Regions from separate parts of the Neobacillus sp. GCM10027624 genome, predicted to be linked through region 3. Evidence: riboswitches for the same ligand, from Rfam matches in the RefSeq annotation. Region 3 holds a riboswitch; each other region holds the start of a gene.
The links. Region 3 has a riboswitch for S-adenosylmethionine ahead of ACFQZ9_RS20930 (YezD family protein). Riboswitches for the same ligand answer to the same signal wherever they lie in the genome.
Positions count from the first base shown of each region.

Region 1 (3,227 bases), on a different contig from region 3:
CATCGATTTCTGTATAAGAGCTTCTCCCCTCAAAATCATAATAATGATCTGAGATTCCTCCTACATATTCAACCGTTTTCTTTATAAACGGCCGTTCATCCGGCATTAATTGCTTATGTGTGAAATCGACAAAATCCTTTGGAGGGATATAACTAAAGGTATGTAATGTCTTATTTTCCTTTTGCAATTCTTTTGCAGCAAACCCTACAATTGCTCCAGAATCCAGTCCACCACTTAATTGAGACCCAATTTCACGAAACGTTCGTAACCTGCAGTTAACTGCTTTTTGAAAGACCTCTTGAAATGCCTCTACATATTCTTCATCTGACTTTAATTTTAATTTTTCCTTTGGGGTAAATGTTCCATATCTAATTAGATTAATTGCTCCTTCTACAATTGATACTGTGTGAAATGGAGGTATTTGTTCTATATTTTTAAAAGGAGTCATATGAGCATCGACCGTATCAAACATTCCAGCAATGGCTAAAAATTCGGCAAAATAATTTTCATTTAACTTTTTCTCAATATAGGGCAAAGACATTAAAGGTTCGATCGTTGTGCAGAAGGTGAAACGTGAATGATTCCTAAAATAGTAAAGTGTCCTATATCCCGAAGGGTCCCTAGCCCCAAATATTTTTTGTTCCCTCTCATCCCAAAGAACAAAAGCAAAATCCCCAACCAAATACTTCGGTGAATCCTCTCCCCACTTATCATAAGAAAGCAGAATAAGTTCACTATCAGTTATGGCTTTTTGTTTTGATTTTTTGATCTGCAGTTTTTCAAATAATTCTTCCCGGTTATCGATAATCGCATCAGCCGTAATCGCCAGCTTTCTTTCCTCATCATAATATGGAAGCTTCTCGCCAATCGATTCCGGTGTAATCCACTGTGCATGGCAGCCAAGAAAGACTTTGTCACTATGCCAGATTTGAACATCATCGGCTGGATATTTTTCTAATTCTTTCATCATTCTCCTGCCATGTTCAAGATTAATAGGTTCATCGTTAAAGTGAAAAATACCAGCAATAGCACTCATCATTTCCTCCTGCCAAACCTTAAATTAAAAATTTTATTTATATTCCTCAATATCGAAAACTCCGATATAATATATTCTCTAAATCGAACACCTAGAACATAGGAATCCATTGGGGTCTATATAACTAACACCCCCAAGTTTATTATTGTCAAAAACCATTCACATAGCGGATTAGACTATTTACTAGGCTAAATTATGTATTTCTTCAAGTTCTTTATTAAGAACAAATTTGTATCTTAAAATTACCATCTCTTATGTTTAGTGTCAACTACTTTCAAAAAATATTTTTAGAAAATTTAGTAGTTAAGGCCTACGAAACTTTTTAAAAAACAAATTGACACCATCAACAATTTGTAGTAAATTTTATAAATAATCCAAATAATTTAATTTCTTATCAAGAGAGGTAGAGGGAATGGCCCTAAGACACCTCAGCAACCTTCAATGGCTTCGTTCATTGAAAAGGTGCTAAGTCCTGCAAATTACCATTAATAATTTGCGAGATAAGAAGAATGACATATGTGAGCGTCTGACAAAGGTCTTCTTCTTAAAGAAGACCTTTTTTATTTTATTTAAAAAATTGGAGTGGTCATCATGTACAAAATTGAAACGAAACTTGCTCAAATTGGAAACCGCAGCGAAACCGTAACAGGAACCGTTAATCCACCGGTATATTTCTCTACCGCCTTCCGTCACGAAGGAATCGGCCAATCGACCGGATTTGACTATATCCGTACCGGAAACCCAACACGCCAGCTGCTTGAAAAAACAATTGCCGATTTAGAAGGCGGCGATCAAGGCTATGCCTGCAGCTCCGGAATGGCTGCCATCTTGACAATTCTTTCTTTATTCCAATCCGGTGACGAATGGATAGTCAGCGAAGACCTTTATGGCGGGACCTATCGCATATTGGAACAAGGTTATAAGAAATGGGGCTTAACTGCTCAATATGTAAATACCTGTTGTCCGAGTGAGATTGAAAGTAAGATTACCCCTAAAACAAAGGCCATCTTCCTTGAAACTCCGACAAACCCTCTTATGCAACAATCAGATATCGCCGCTGTTTCTGAAATTGCCAAGAAACACGGGATTTTGCTGATTGTCGATAATACATTTTACACCCCTCTCTTACAGCAGCCGATCCTGCTTGGGGCAGATATTGTGATTCACAGTGCGACCAAATATCTAGGCGGTCATAACGATGTGCTCGCAGGACTCGTTGTTGCAAAAGGACAAGAATTATGTGAAGCCCTTGCCTTCCATCACAATGGTGCCGGTGCCGTGTTGAGTCCATTTGATTCCTGGCTGTTAATGCGGGGAATGAAAACATTATCGCTCAGAATGAAGCAGCACGAGAAAAATGCGAAGCAACTTGTGGAATATCTCTCCAACCATGAAGATGTCAAGGATGTCCTTTACCCTGGGAAAGGTGGAATGCTTTCTTTCCGAGTAAAAGAAGAATCATGGGTGAATCCATTCTTACAAGGACTATCTTTGATTACCTTTGCAGAAAGCCTTGGCGGTACGGAAAGCTTCATTACTTATCCAGCAACACAAACACATGCAGATATTCCTGAGGAAGTTCGTTTTGCCGCAGGTGTCGATAACTGTTTACTTCGTTTCTCGGTTGGAACTGAAGATGCGGAAGATTTAATTAATGATTTAGAAAAGGCCTTTGCCAATATTCATGAAGGAGTGATCATCAATGGAAAATAAAGACATTTGTTTTGAAACCCTGCTTTTGCATAATCGTCATAAAATTGACCCGGCTACCGGTGCGGTAAGTGTACCTATTCAGCATGCTTCTACTTTTCACCAATATGATATCGACCAATTCGGGAAGTATGACTACAGCCGCAGTTTAAATCCAACTCGTGAAGCACTCGAAGATGTTATTGCTGAATTAGAAGGCGGAGTAAAAGGATTTGCTTTTTCCTCCGGTATGGCTGCGATTTCCACAGCTTTCCTTCTCCTTTCTGCCGGAGACCATATTGTCATCACAGAGGACGTATACGGTGGAACATTTCGGATGGTGACACAGGTCCTTACACGTTACAGAATTGAACATACCTTCGTTGATATGACGAACCTGAATGAGGTAAAGGCGGCAATCCAGCCAAATACAAAAGCTTTTTATGTAGAAACTCCTTCGAATCCGACTTTAAAGGTTACAGATATTAAAGCAGTAAGTGAA
Region 1 is NZ_JBHTHD010000033.1:143,088-146,314, forward strand. It holds gene ACFQZ9_RS30265 (asparagine synthase-related protein) at 1-1,036, opposite strand, end outside; SAM riboswitch class I at 1,425-1,543, shown strand; gene ACFQZ9_RS30270 (methionine biosynthesis PLP-dependent protein) at 1,628-2,749, shown strand; gene metC (cystathionine beta-lyase) at 2,739-3,227, shown strand, end outside.
Region 1: linked by a shared signal. The riboswitch ahead of ACFQZ9_RS30270 (methionine biosynthesis PLP-dependent protein) and the one ahead of ACFQZ9_RS20930 (YezD family protein) in region 3 are both predicted to bind S-adenosylmethionine.

Region 2 (3,227 bases), on a different contig from region 3:
TGAAGCAATTCGGATTGACCATTACCTGAAACACCGGCAATTCCGACAATCTCACCCTCAGAAACAGAAAAGGTAATACCATCTAGTAAAGGTTTTTCAGATTTCCCTTGGACCAATATTCCTTGCACCTTAAGAAACTCATTTCCAACTGTTTGTTTCCGATCCTTTAATTGAACGAGATCCCGGCCAACCATCCTTTTCGCTAATTCATCTGCATTCGTATCCGCGATTTGAAACGTTCCTGTCACCTTTCCTCCTCTTAATACCGTTACTCGATCTGCCACTTCCATTACTTCATGCAGCTTGTGCGTAATGAGGATGATACTCTTTCCCTTTTCAGCTAAAAATCGAATCGTCTTCAGCAATTCTTTTACCTCTAAAGGAGTTAACACCGCTGTCGGCTCGTCCAAAATGATGATGTCGGCCCCCTGGTAAAGGACTTTGACAATTTCTATGCGCTGCTGTTCCCCGACAGAACACTCCGACACCTTAACGGTTGGTCTAACAGGAATTCCAAAGTTGTTTGAAACCTCCGAAACCATTTCAGCCGCTTTCTTACGATTAAAAAATCCCGCCTTCTTCGGTTCGCGGCCAATGACAATATTTTCTGTCACCGTTAAATTTGGAATTAACATAAAATGCTGATGAACCATGCCAATGCCATGACTTAGAGCATCTAATGGACTTTTAAAGTGAACGACCTTGCCATCAAGCAAAATGGAGCCGGCACTCGGCTGTTCTAATCCATATAACATGCGCATAAGTGTCGTTTTTCCTGCCCCGTTTTCCCCAACGATGGCATGGACTTCCCCGGGATTTAAGGTAAACGATACATCAGAGTTTGCCTCAAAATTCCCGTAACGCTTTGTCATGTTTTTCATTTCCAATCGAGGCATCCTTTTTTCTCCTTTCAAACCTGTTTTTCATGGTGAAAGGGAAGCTATCTTCTAAAAATCTTTAGATAGCTTCCCTATTTAGCATTAAGCGATTATTTTAACGGGTCTGTTACCGTTACCTTACCGGAAATGATGTCATCTTTAATGGCTTTTACCTTATCGATATTCGCTTGTCCAACAAATGGATTTAGCGGACTCTTGCTTTCTTTTGTTACATACGTTAGCCCGACTCCATCTTCTTTCAAGCCATATGAAACCACTCCTGCTTTATAGGTTCCTTTTGCAAAATCTTTAATGGTTTCATAGGCGGCCGCATCTGTTCCCTTTAATTGAGAAAGAACAACATGCTTTGGATCCACTTCGGTACGGTCAACGTCTTGTCCGGAAGTAAAGAATCCTTTTTCTTTTGCTGCTTCAAATACGCCTAAATCACCAACGGCTGAAGCACCTGCAACAAAATCTGCACCCTTAGAGGCTTGAAGCAGGGCAAGTTCTTTTGCCTTTGCTGGGTCTGTAAAGCTGCCAACATAGTTTACAAGAAATTGCGCTTTGGGATTTGTTGCTTTCAATCCTTCTTGGAAGCCGCCTGTCCATTTCTTCATCAACGGTGCATCGATTGCGACAACCATCCCGACTTTATTCGTTTTAGTCGCAAGACCTGCAGCTGCTCCTAAAAGATAGGCTGCTTCTTGTTCACGGAAGGTTACACTGCGAACGTTTGGTAAATCAACGGTTGTATCAATGATCGCAAATTGTTTTTTTGGATTTTCAGTTGCCACTTTCTTTAAAGCATCTTCTGATTCAAAGGATGAAGTAATGATCAAATCGTAATTTTCCGCTACAGCTGTACGAAGATTTTGTTCAATCGCTGCTTGGTCAGTTGACTCAATGGTTTTTACATCGATGTTAAATTCTTTTCCAGCCTTTTTAGCGCCTTCATCCATTTGTTGGAAGAAAGGGTTAACCCCAATTTTTTCTGGTAAAATTAACGCAACACGCTTCTTTTCTGAACCCTTCTCCTTGCTTTTTGAAGAAGAAGAATTTGCCCCTGAGCAGCCTGCTAACAAAAAGGCAAAAATCGTAACAATTAATGCTAGTTTCTTCATGATGAACCCCCTCATTTATTTTTATAATATAATTTCTTCCTTTTTTAGGAAAAAGCAAAACCATGATTATGTAGAACAAAAAAGCGCCCTTCCCATAAGGAAGAGCGCTTTTTCACCTCGACTCTCCCTTATCTTTCAGAGTAAGCACTCTGCAGGATTTAGCACCTTCTGTTTTAATAAAACAGCGGTTGCCGGGTTTCATAGGGCCTGTCCCTCCACCACTCGTGATAAGGAATTATTTATTTTTTAAAAATAACTTATTTTTACTATATCAATAGTGTTTATGTCTGAATTATTTTAAAGTTTACAACTTTAAACCGAAAAAGTAAATATACTTTTAAAAAAATTTTAAATCTTTTAAATTATCGCTGGCAGACTATCTTAAATATGATTTTTTTGAACCATATCGCCTGCGAAAAACAAATTTCCTTAAATCAACATCTTTTAAATTCCCGTCATAGCATAAAAACAGTAAGGATTGAAATTCCTTATACTGCTGCATGACAAAAAGAGCGAACTCTTTGCGTTCGCTCTTCATTTTCAACTTTACCTCTTCCTTTGAAAGAATGTCGCCTAGCTGGTCCTGATAATAAGCCTTGGTGTCTTCCCATTTCTTCTTGCGATTCACCAAAATATCCCGCCCATATTCTGGTAATTTTTCAATGACAATGTCGATATATCCCTCAGACCACATCAGCATTTTATCTTTCTCTGGAAGATCAAGAACCATTTTTAACAGCTCGGTATCCTCTACATTCTTTCCGCTCGCATATTTTCCGACCCGATTCATCTCATCACCTCTGACTTGATTCTTTAGGTCTTATTTTGCATCAAAACATGAAAGCTTATTTAGATAGCTTTACATCGATCGTTTTTAGCTTGCCATTGCGGTATACCCCAAACTTAACGGTATCTCCTACATTCACTTTCGTATATAAATATTTACGTAATTCGGAAGAGGAGCCAATTTTCGCACCATTCATGGAAACAATGACATCCTTCACTTCCAGCCCAGAACTTGAAGCAGCAGAATGCGGATCCACTTGCGTAATCATTACGCCCTTTTGGACACTGCTAGGCAGATTTTGCCAATAGATTTGCGGAATTTGATCTAAATCTTCAAGACCAATGCCGATATATGGCCGCTCAATTTTTCCATTTTTTATTAATTGATTGACAATTGGGATCGCATCATTACTTGGGATGGCAAAGCCTAAACCTTCGA
Region 2 is NZ_JBHTHD010000014.1:84,300-87,526, reverse strand. It holds gene ACFQZ9_RS24290 (ABC transporter ATP-binding protein) at 1-896, opposite strand, end outside; gene ACFQZ9_RS24285 (BMP family protein) at 989-2,002, opposite strand; SAM riboswitch class I at 2,128-2,236, opposite strand; gene ACFQZ9_RS24280 (hypothetical protein) at 2,379-2,792, opposite strand; gene ACFQZ9_RS24275 (S1C family serine protease) at 2,848-3,227, opposite strand, start outside.
Region 2: linked by a shared signal. The riboswitch ahead of ACFQZ9_RS24285 (BMP family protein) and the one ahead of ACFQZ9_RS20930 (YezD family protein) in region 3 are both predicted to bind S-adenosylmethionine.

Region 3 (3,227 bases):
AAGAGTGGCCGGTACGCCGGAAGTGGAAGAAGAGGTTGAACCATTATATGGACTAACATATTTGCCTCGTAAGTTTAAAATCGGAATTGCCGTTCCACCTTCAAATGATATTGACGTCTTTTCGCAAGACCTAGGATTAATTGCGGTTGTTGAGGACGGAAAACTAGCTGGTTTTAACGTGGCAATCGGTGGTGGTATGGGCAGTACTCATGGTGACAAAGCGACCTATCCACAGGTAGCAAAAGTGATTGGTTTCGTGACACCGGATAAAATTGTCGAGCTAGCGGAAAAAACAATTACGATTCAGCGCGATTACGGTAACCGTTCTATCCGAAAAAATGCCCGCTTTAAATACACAGTGGACCGCCTTGGTTTAGAAACGGTTAAGGAAGAATTGGAAAACCGCCTTGGCTGGAAGCTGGATGAAGCAAAACACTACCATTTTGATCATAATGGCGACCGTTATGGATGGGTAGAAGGTGTTGGCGGCAATTGGCATTTCACCCTGTTTGTCCAAAATGGCCGGGTGGCAGACTTCCCTAATTACAAGTTAAAAACTGGCTTACAAGAAATCGCCAAAGTTCATACTGGAGATTTCCGTTTGACACCAAATCAAAACTTAGTGATTGCCAATGTATCCAGCCAGAATAAGAAAAAGATTTCCGAACTAATGGATCAATACGGATTAACTGATGGCCATAATCAATCAGCGCTTCGCCGTAACTCCATGGCATGTGTGGCTCTGCCAACCTGCGGCTTGGCAATGGCGGAAAGTGAGCGCTACTTACCGGGACTAATTGATAAAATCGAAGAGATTGTTGATGAAAACGGCCTTCGCGACGAAGAAATTACGCTTCGAATGACCGGCTGTCCGAATGGATGTGCCAGACCGGCACTTGCTGAAATAGCCTTAATCGGAAAAGCCGTCGGGAAATATAATTTGTATCTTGGTGCTGCTTTTGATGGAAGCCGTCTAAACAAAATGTACCGTGAAAACATTGGCGAAGCGGAAATTCTGAGCGAGCTTCGTATGCTTCTTTCCCGTTATGCGAAAGAGCGCCATGATGGGGAGCATTTTGGTGACTTTGTCATTCGTGCGGAAATTATCAAAGCGACAACGGACGGGACGAATTTCCACGATTGATTGAAACAGAATCAATTAAAATCGTAATCTTAAAAATTGCGAAACAGAATTTTAAGAATTTTTTAAACGGATTATTGACAAATCCTATAGGTATGGTAGGATATAAAATATAAATTAAATAAATCGCTTATCTAGAGCGGCTGAGGGACTGGCCCGTTGAAGCCCGGCAACCTACAAAAGAAAGGTGCCAATTCCTGCAAAATGGAATCCATTTTGAAAGATAAGGTGTTACACAGAAGTATGAACGCCTTTTCCAAATGGGGAGGGCGTTTTTTGAAAGGCGGCGAATCAGCTGAAACCATCTGAGTGGGAAGAAATTACTTCACATCTTGAGAAAATGCTTGAAACATTGAATTTCGGATCAATCACACTTGTTGTCCAGGATGGAAAAGTAGTGCAAATAGAGAAAAACGAAAAGGTTCGTCTACAAACCAATAAGAAACGCTGACTAGAAAAACTAGAGGCAGTCTTCACTTTAACCGGTGGCAGACTGCCTTTTTTAAAAAGAAAAAGGCGGAGCTAAGTGAAAAATTGTTTTTTAAAGGAAGGAGTTTTCCCAAGATGACAAAAGCTGTGACCTATGAAAACTGGAATCAGATCTCAGGCAACTTTCAAACAGAGGATGAAACAAAAGGGGCCCGTGCTGTCTTAGAGTGGGCTTACCAAAATTATTCCGAAGACAAAATCGTCTATGCCTCAAGCTTCGGTGCAGAAGCAATTGTATTAATTGACCTGATTCAGCAGGTAAAACCGGATGCCCATATTGTTTTTTTAGATACAGGCCTGCATTTTCCGGAAACCTATGATGTCATTGATAAAATTGAAGCCCGCTTTCCTTCTCTAAGAATAGAGCGGAAGCAGCCAGCCTTGAATCTAGATGAACAAAGAGAGCAGTATGGGTCGGCGCTATGGAAGAAAGACCCGAATCTTTGCTGCCAAATTAGAAAAGTGATTCCGTTAAGAGAGACCTTAACGACGAAAGAAGCTTGGATCTCGGGACTTCGCCGGGAACAATCTCCAACGCGCAAGGATACACAATTCCTTAATAAGGATGAAAAATTTGAAAATATTAAAATCTGCCCGCTCATTCACTGGACGTGGGATGAGGTTTGGGCGTACATCCGTGAAAAAGATCTTCCGTATAATCAATTGCATGATCAAAACTATCCAAGTATTGGATGTTTCCCTTGTACACAACCGGTTGCGGCAGATGGAGATTCCCGTGCAGGGAGATGGTCCGGAAGTGGGAAAACTGAGTGTGGTTTGCACACAAAGTAAGTTGAACTTTAATCCGGGAGAAGGGAGGTCATCCTGATGCTTACAATCATTGCCATTACCATCGGTTTATTTTTTGCAGTAAATATTGGAGCTAGCGGTGCAGCTGCCTCAATGGGAATTTCATACGGGGCAGGAGTAGTAAAAAAGCGGGTCGCACTATTTCTTTGCGCCATTGCCGTTTTTTTCGGTGCATGGCTAGGCGGCGGTGAAGTAGTAAAAACAATTGGCGGTGGAATTGTTCCTAGCAGCACTTTTACTGTTGCGATTGCGTTAATTGTTTTAGCATCAGCGGCGTTATCACTGTTTTTAGCCAATATATTTGGCATACCGCTTTCGACCAGTGAAGTTGCAGTTGGGGCAGTGGTTGGAGCCGGGGTGGTTTACCAATCCGTATTTGTCGGCAAGTTCATCTGGATTGCGATGTTCTGGCTGCTTACACCGTTTGCTGCCTTTGTGATTGCCATTCTCGCGGCAACCATTTTAAAAATAAAGTTTATCAAACGATTGATTGAAAAGCCGAAAGCAGGACCGTTTTTAGCGATTCTAGTTGTCTTTATGGGATTGTTTGAAGCTTTTTCAGCTGGAATGAACAATGTGGCGAATGCGGTAGGCCCGCTCGTAGCTGCAAAATTGATGTCCACTGGTGATGCCATTCTTTGGGGCGGCTTAGCTGTAGCGTTAGGAGCAATTCTTTTTGGACACCGCGTGCTTGAAACAAACGGGAAAAAAATTACGAAGCTTAAGCTCGAAGAGGGTTGTGTGATTTCAGGAACGGGAGCAAGCATTGTTACAATTGCCTCTTTAT
Region 3 is NZ_JBHTHD010000012.1:19,631-22,857, forward strand. It holds gene cysI (assimilatory sulfite reductase (NADPH) hemoprotein subunit) at 1-1,144, shown strand, start outside; SAM riboswitch class I at 1,269-1,371, shown strand; gene ACFQZ9_RS20930 (YezD family protein) at 1,461-1,592, shown strand; gene ACFQZ9_RS20935 (phosphoadenylyl-sulfate reductase) at 1,706-2,422, shown strand; gene cysP (inorganic phosphate transporter) at 2,459-3,227, shown strand, end outside.

Region 4 (3,227 bases), on a different contig from region 3:
TTTGGCGTGCGAATGTCCTGCTTTTGACCATTCATCGCAATTTCACCTGAATAGTGGCCGTAAGCACCGGAAAGCACCTTCATTAATGTGGATTTACCGGCACCATTCGCCCCAATCAAAGCATGTACTTTTCCGGTTTCCATTGAAAAATGAACATGATTTAACGCTTTTACCCCAGGGAACTCAATTGATATGTTGCTCATTTCTAATGTTGTCTTTTCCAACGTGTTATCCCCCTTTCAAGAAAACACTCTCTTCATCAACTGAAAAAGAGAGTGTAACCAGAACTGCTTTATTTCTTATAATGATCTTTTAGAGTCTTCATCCAATCCTCTTCAAATGCAGTAGATTGACCCCATCCCGGTATTATATCTGCTAGATTGACCATATTAACCGGCTGTTTAGACTTTTGCAAATCACTTTGAGATACAAGCGACGCTTCAAGGTCATATGATTTTGGAGTTTCTTCTTTTGCTAGTTTCTTTGCTAGTATTCTCATATCAACGGCACCAATCAATTTAGGATCAACGGCAGCCGTAGACTTCCAAGCACTACCTTGGCGCTGAATTTCTTGTAAATCGGAATTGGAAACATCAATTCCATAGATTTTTACTTCTTCACGGCCTGCTTCTTTCAAGGCACGTGCGGCACCGATTGCGAATGCATCCCATGTAGCAAAAATCGCATCTAATTTGCCTTTTGGATATTTATTAAGCATCGCGGCAACTGCATTTTGCGTTTGGACACTTGTATCAGCAGCGGCTACTCCAAAGCGGTCAACCTCTTTGATACCAGGATTTTTCTTAAGAACATCTTGATAAATCTTATTTCTTCTTACCATTGCCGGGAATCCGTCTACCCAAAGATATGCAATATTAGCTTTTCCGTTTGTATCTTTTACTAATTGATTAAGGGTTAATTGCGCTAGCTTTTCATCATCTTGAGAAGTTAACGTGACACCATCCACATCCGCTAGTTTTGGATTTGAGTCGAAGGTAACAACGCTTTTCCCTTTTTCAACAATCTTCTTCACATCATTGACGGTTGCATCATCATCTCCATGCGAAATAATGTAACCATCATAGTTTTGATCCAATGCTTGGTTAATCGCATCATGGAATTTTGCAGTATCTCCATTAGCCGTAAATACATCGACTTGGAAGCCAAGTGCTTCCCCTTCTTGCTTGGCACCAGCTAAAAATTGTGCTGTATGATCGTCTCCACCGATTTTACGGATGACCTTAATTTTAAAATGATTTCCCTTGGCATATGCAGCTGGTACGCCTTTTAATGAAACATTTTTGTCTCCGCTTGCTTGTTTTGTTGTACCCCCGGAAGCACAGCCTGTTAAAAGCAGTGTAGCGGCTAGTGCTGAAACGAGTGTACTTTTTAATAGATTTTCCCCCATCTTTCATGCTCCCCCTTTTTTCTATTGCTGTCCTATACCAAGTTGGAGGGTCCCTTTTTCTGAAAAATAAAAAACCTCTCTGAAAAGAGAGGTTTAAAATCACTAGTAAAAGGGATTTCTCCTCTCTTATCTCTCAAAACAACTAATTGTTTTGCAGGATTTAGCACCAATTCCGATTAGGAACGGTTGCTGGGCATCATAGGGCCAGTCCCTCTGCCACTCTTGATAAGAGAACGCAATATTATATGAATCTAGTTTTTATAATAAACTTATTTTAACTCCTATTATCAAATTGTCAATAGTGTTTTGAATATTTTTAATAGAATAACTTTAACTATTTCTAATGAAACTTTAATTGTAATAAAATTAAATTCGGCACTATAATATTTAGATAAACGAAATATTTTTAGAAAGAAGTGCTAATTATCGTGTATCAACAGGAAAGTGCAAAGCGAAACCTAAGGATCATGTGGTTTGCCAACTTTTTTGTTGGCGGCAGCATGACGATGGTGCTGCCTTTTATTTCACTATATATTGAGTCGATGGGGAACTTTTCAGAAAAATATGTTCAGCACTGGGCTGGATTAACGTTCGGTATCACCTTTGTGTCCGCTTTTATCTTCTCACCTATTTGGGGAAAAGTTGGCGACCGGTTTGGCAGAAAAAAAATTCTCATTTATTCCGGAGTAGGAATGGGAACCTCCATTTTACTAATGGGGTTTGCCCACACTGTTTTTCAATTATTTATGCTCCGCTTCTTTATGGGGTTTTTCTCTGGTTTTATTTCCATGTCTCAGGCATACATTTCTACTCAGACACCGAAAAATATTGCTGGAAGAGTATTGGGGACACTTCAGACAGGCAGTATTACCGGTTCCTTATTGGGTCCTATGCTTGGGGGTGTTTTAGCGGATTCACTCGGCTATGCAACCTCTTTTAAATGGACATCTATTTCCATTTTCATTTCAGCCTTTTTGGTTATATTCACCAAAGAGTTCCGCATTGAAGCCAACAAAAGCACGAAATCTCATTACTCAAGTAAAGAGGTTTTAATGCATATCATAAAAAACCCTGTTTTTTTAACGGTTATTTTACTTTCATCTCTTGAACAGATTGCTCATTTTAGTGTTCAGCCGATTCTTTCTTTATTTGTCAGTGACCTGCACGGAAAAACAAATGTGGCATTTTATTCTGGAATTGCTTTCTCCGCAGCTGGCCTGGGAAACTTGATGATGACGAAACGATGGGGGAAAATCTCGGACAAGTACGGCTATACGAAAATCTTAATTACCCTACTCTTGGCGGCGGGACTAATCTATTTACCAGGGGCCGCTGTCACACAGTTTTGGCAGCTGGTTATCATCCGTTTTGTTCTTGGCGTTTTAATCGGCGGCGTGGTTCCAACTCGAATTGCTTATATCCGGCAGGAAGCACCGATTGCAATGCAAGGAGAGGTGCTTGGTTATAATACAAGTTTTCGTTTTTTCGGAAATATTATCGGACCGATGCTCGGTGGTTTTATTTCCGGAACTTTTGGATATTCCGCCGTATTTATCAGTACAAGCGCCTTACTTATTATTAGTGGGTTGATTTTATTTGCTGCTGTCCACTATCAGCCAAAGCTTTTAAAGCATACAGCATAGGCCGCATGTGAAAACATACGGCCTTTTCTAATCGCTATTTTGCTATTTTCGCTTCTAAACTAGTAAAATCAATCTCTTTATAATAACTGTTCTTCACTAAAATATTCGGACCAAGACAAGAAACCGCCGGACAGTGACAATTCAATTCATTTGCGATACTTGAAGTTTGCCAAGCT
Region 4 is NZ_JBHTHD010000013.1:259,374-262,600, reverse strand. It holds gene ACFQZ9_RS22300 (sugar ABC transporter ATP-binding protein) at 1-203, opposite strand, end outside; gene ACFQZ9_RS22295 (sugar ABC transporter substrate-binding protein) at 293-1,408, opposite strand; SAM riboswitch class I at 1,532-1,640, opposite strand; gene ACFQZ9_RS22290 (MFS transporter) at 1,876-3,051, shown strand; gene yfkAB (radical SAM/CxCxxxxC motif protein YfkAB) at 3,086-3,227, opposite strand, start outside.
Region 4: linked by a shared signal. The riboswitch ahead of ACFQZ9_RS22295 (sugar ABC transporter substrate-binding protein) and the one ahead of ACFQZ9_RS20930 (YezD family protein) in region 3 are both predicted to bind S-adenosylmethionine.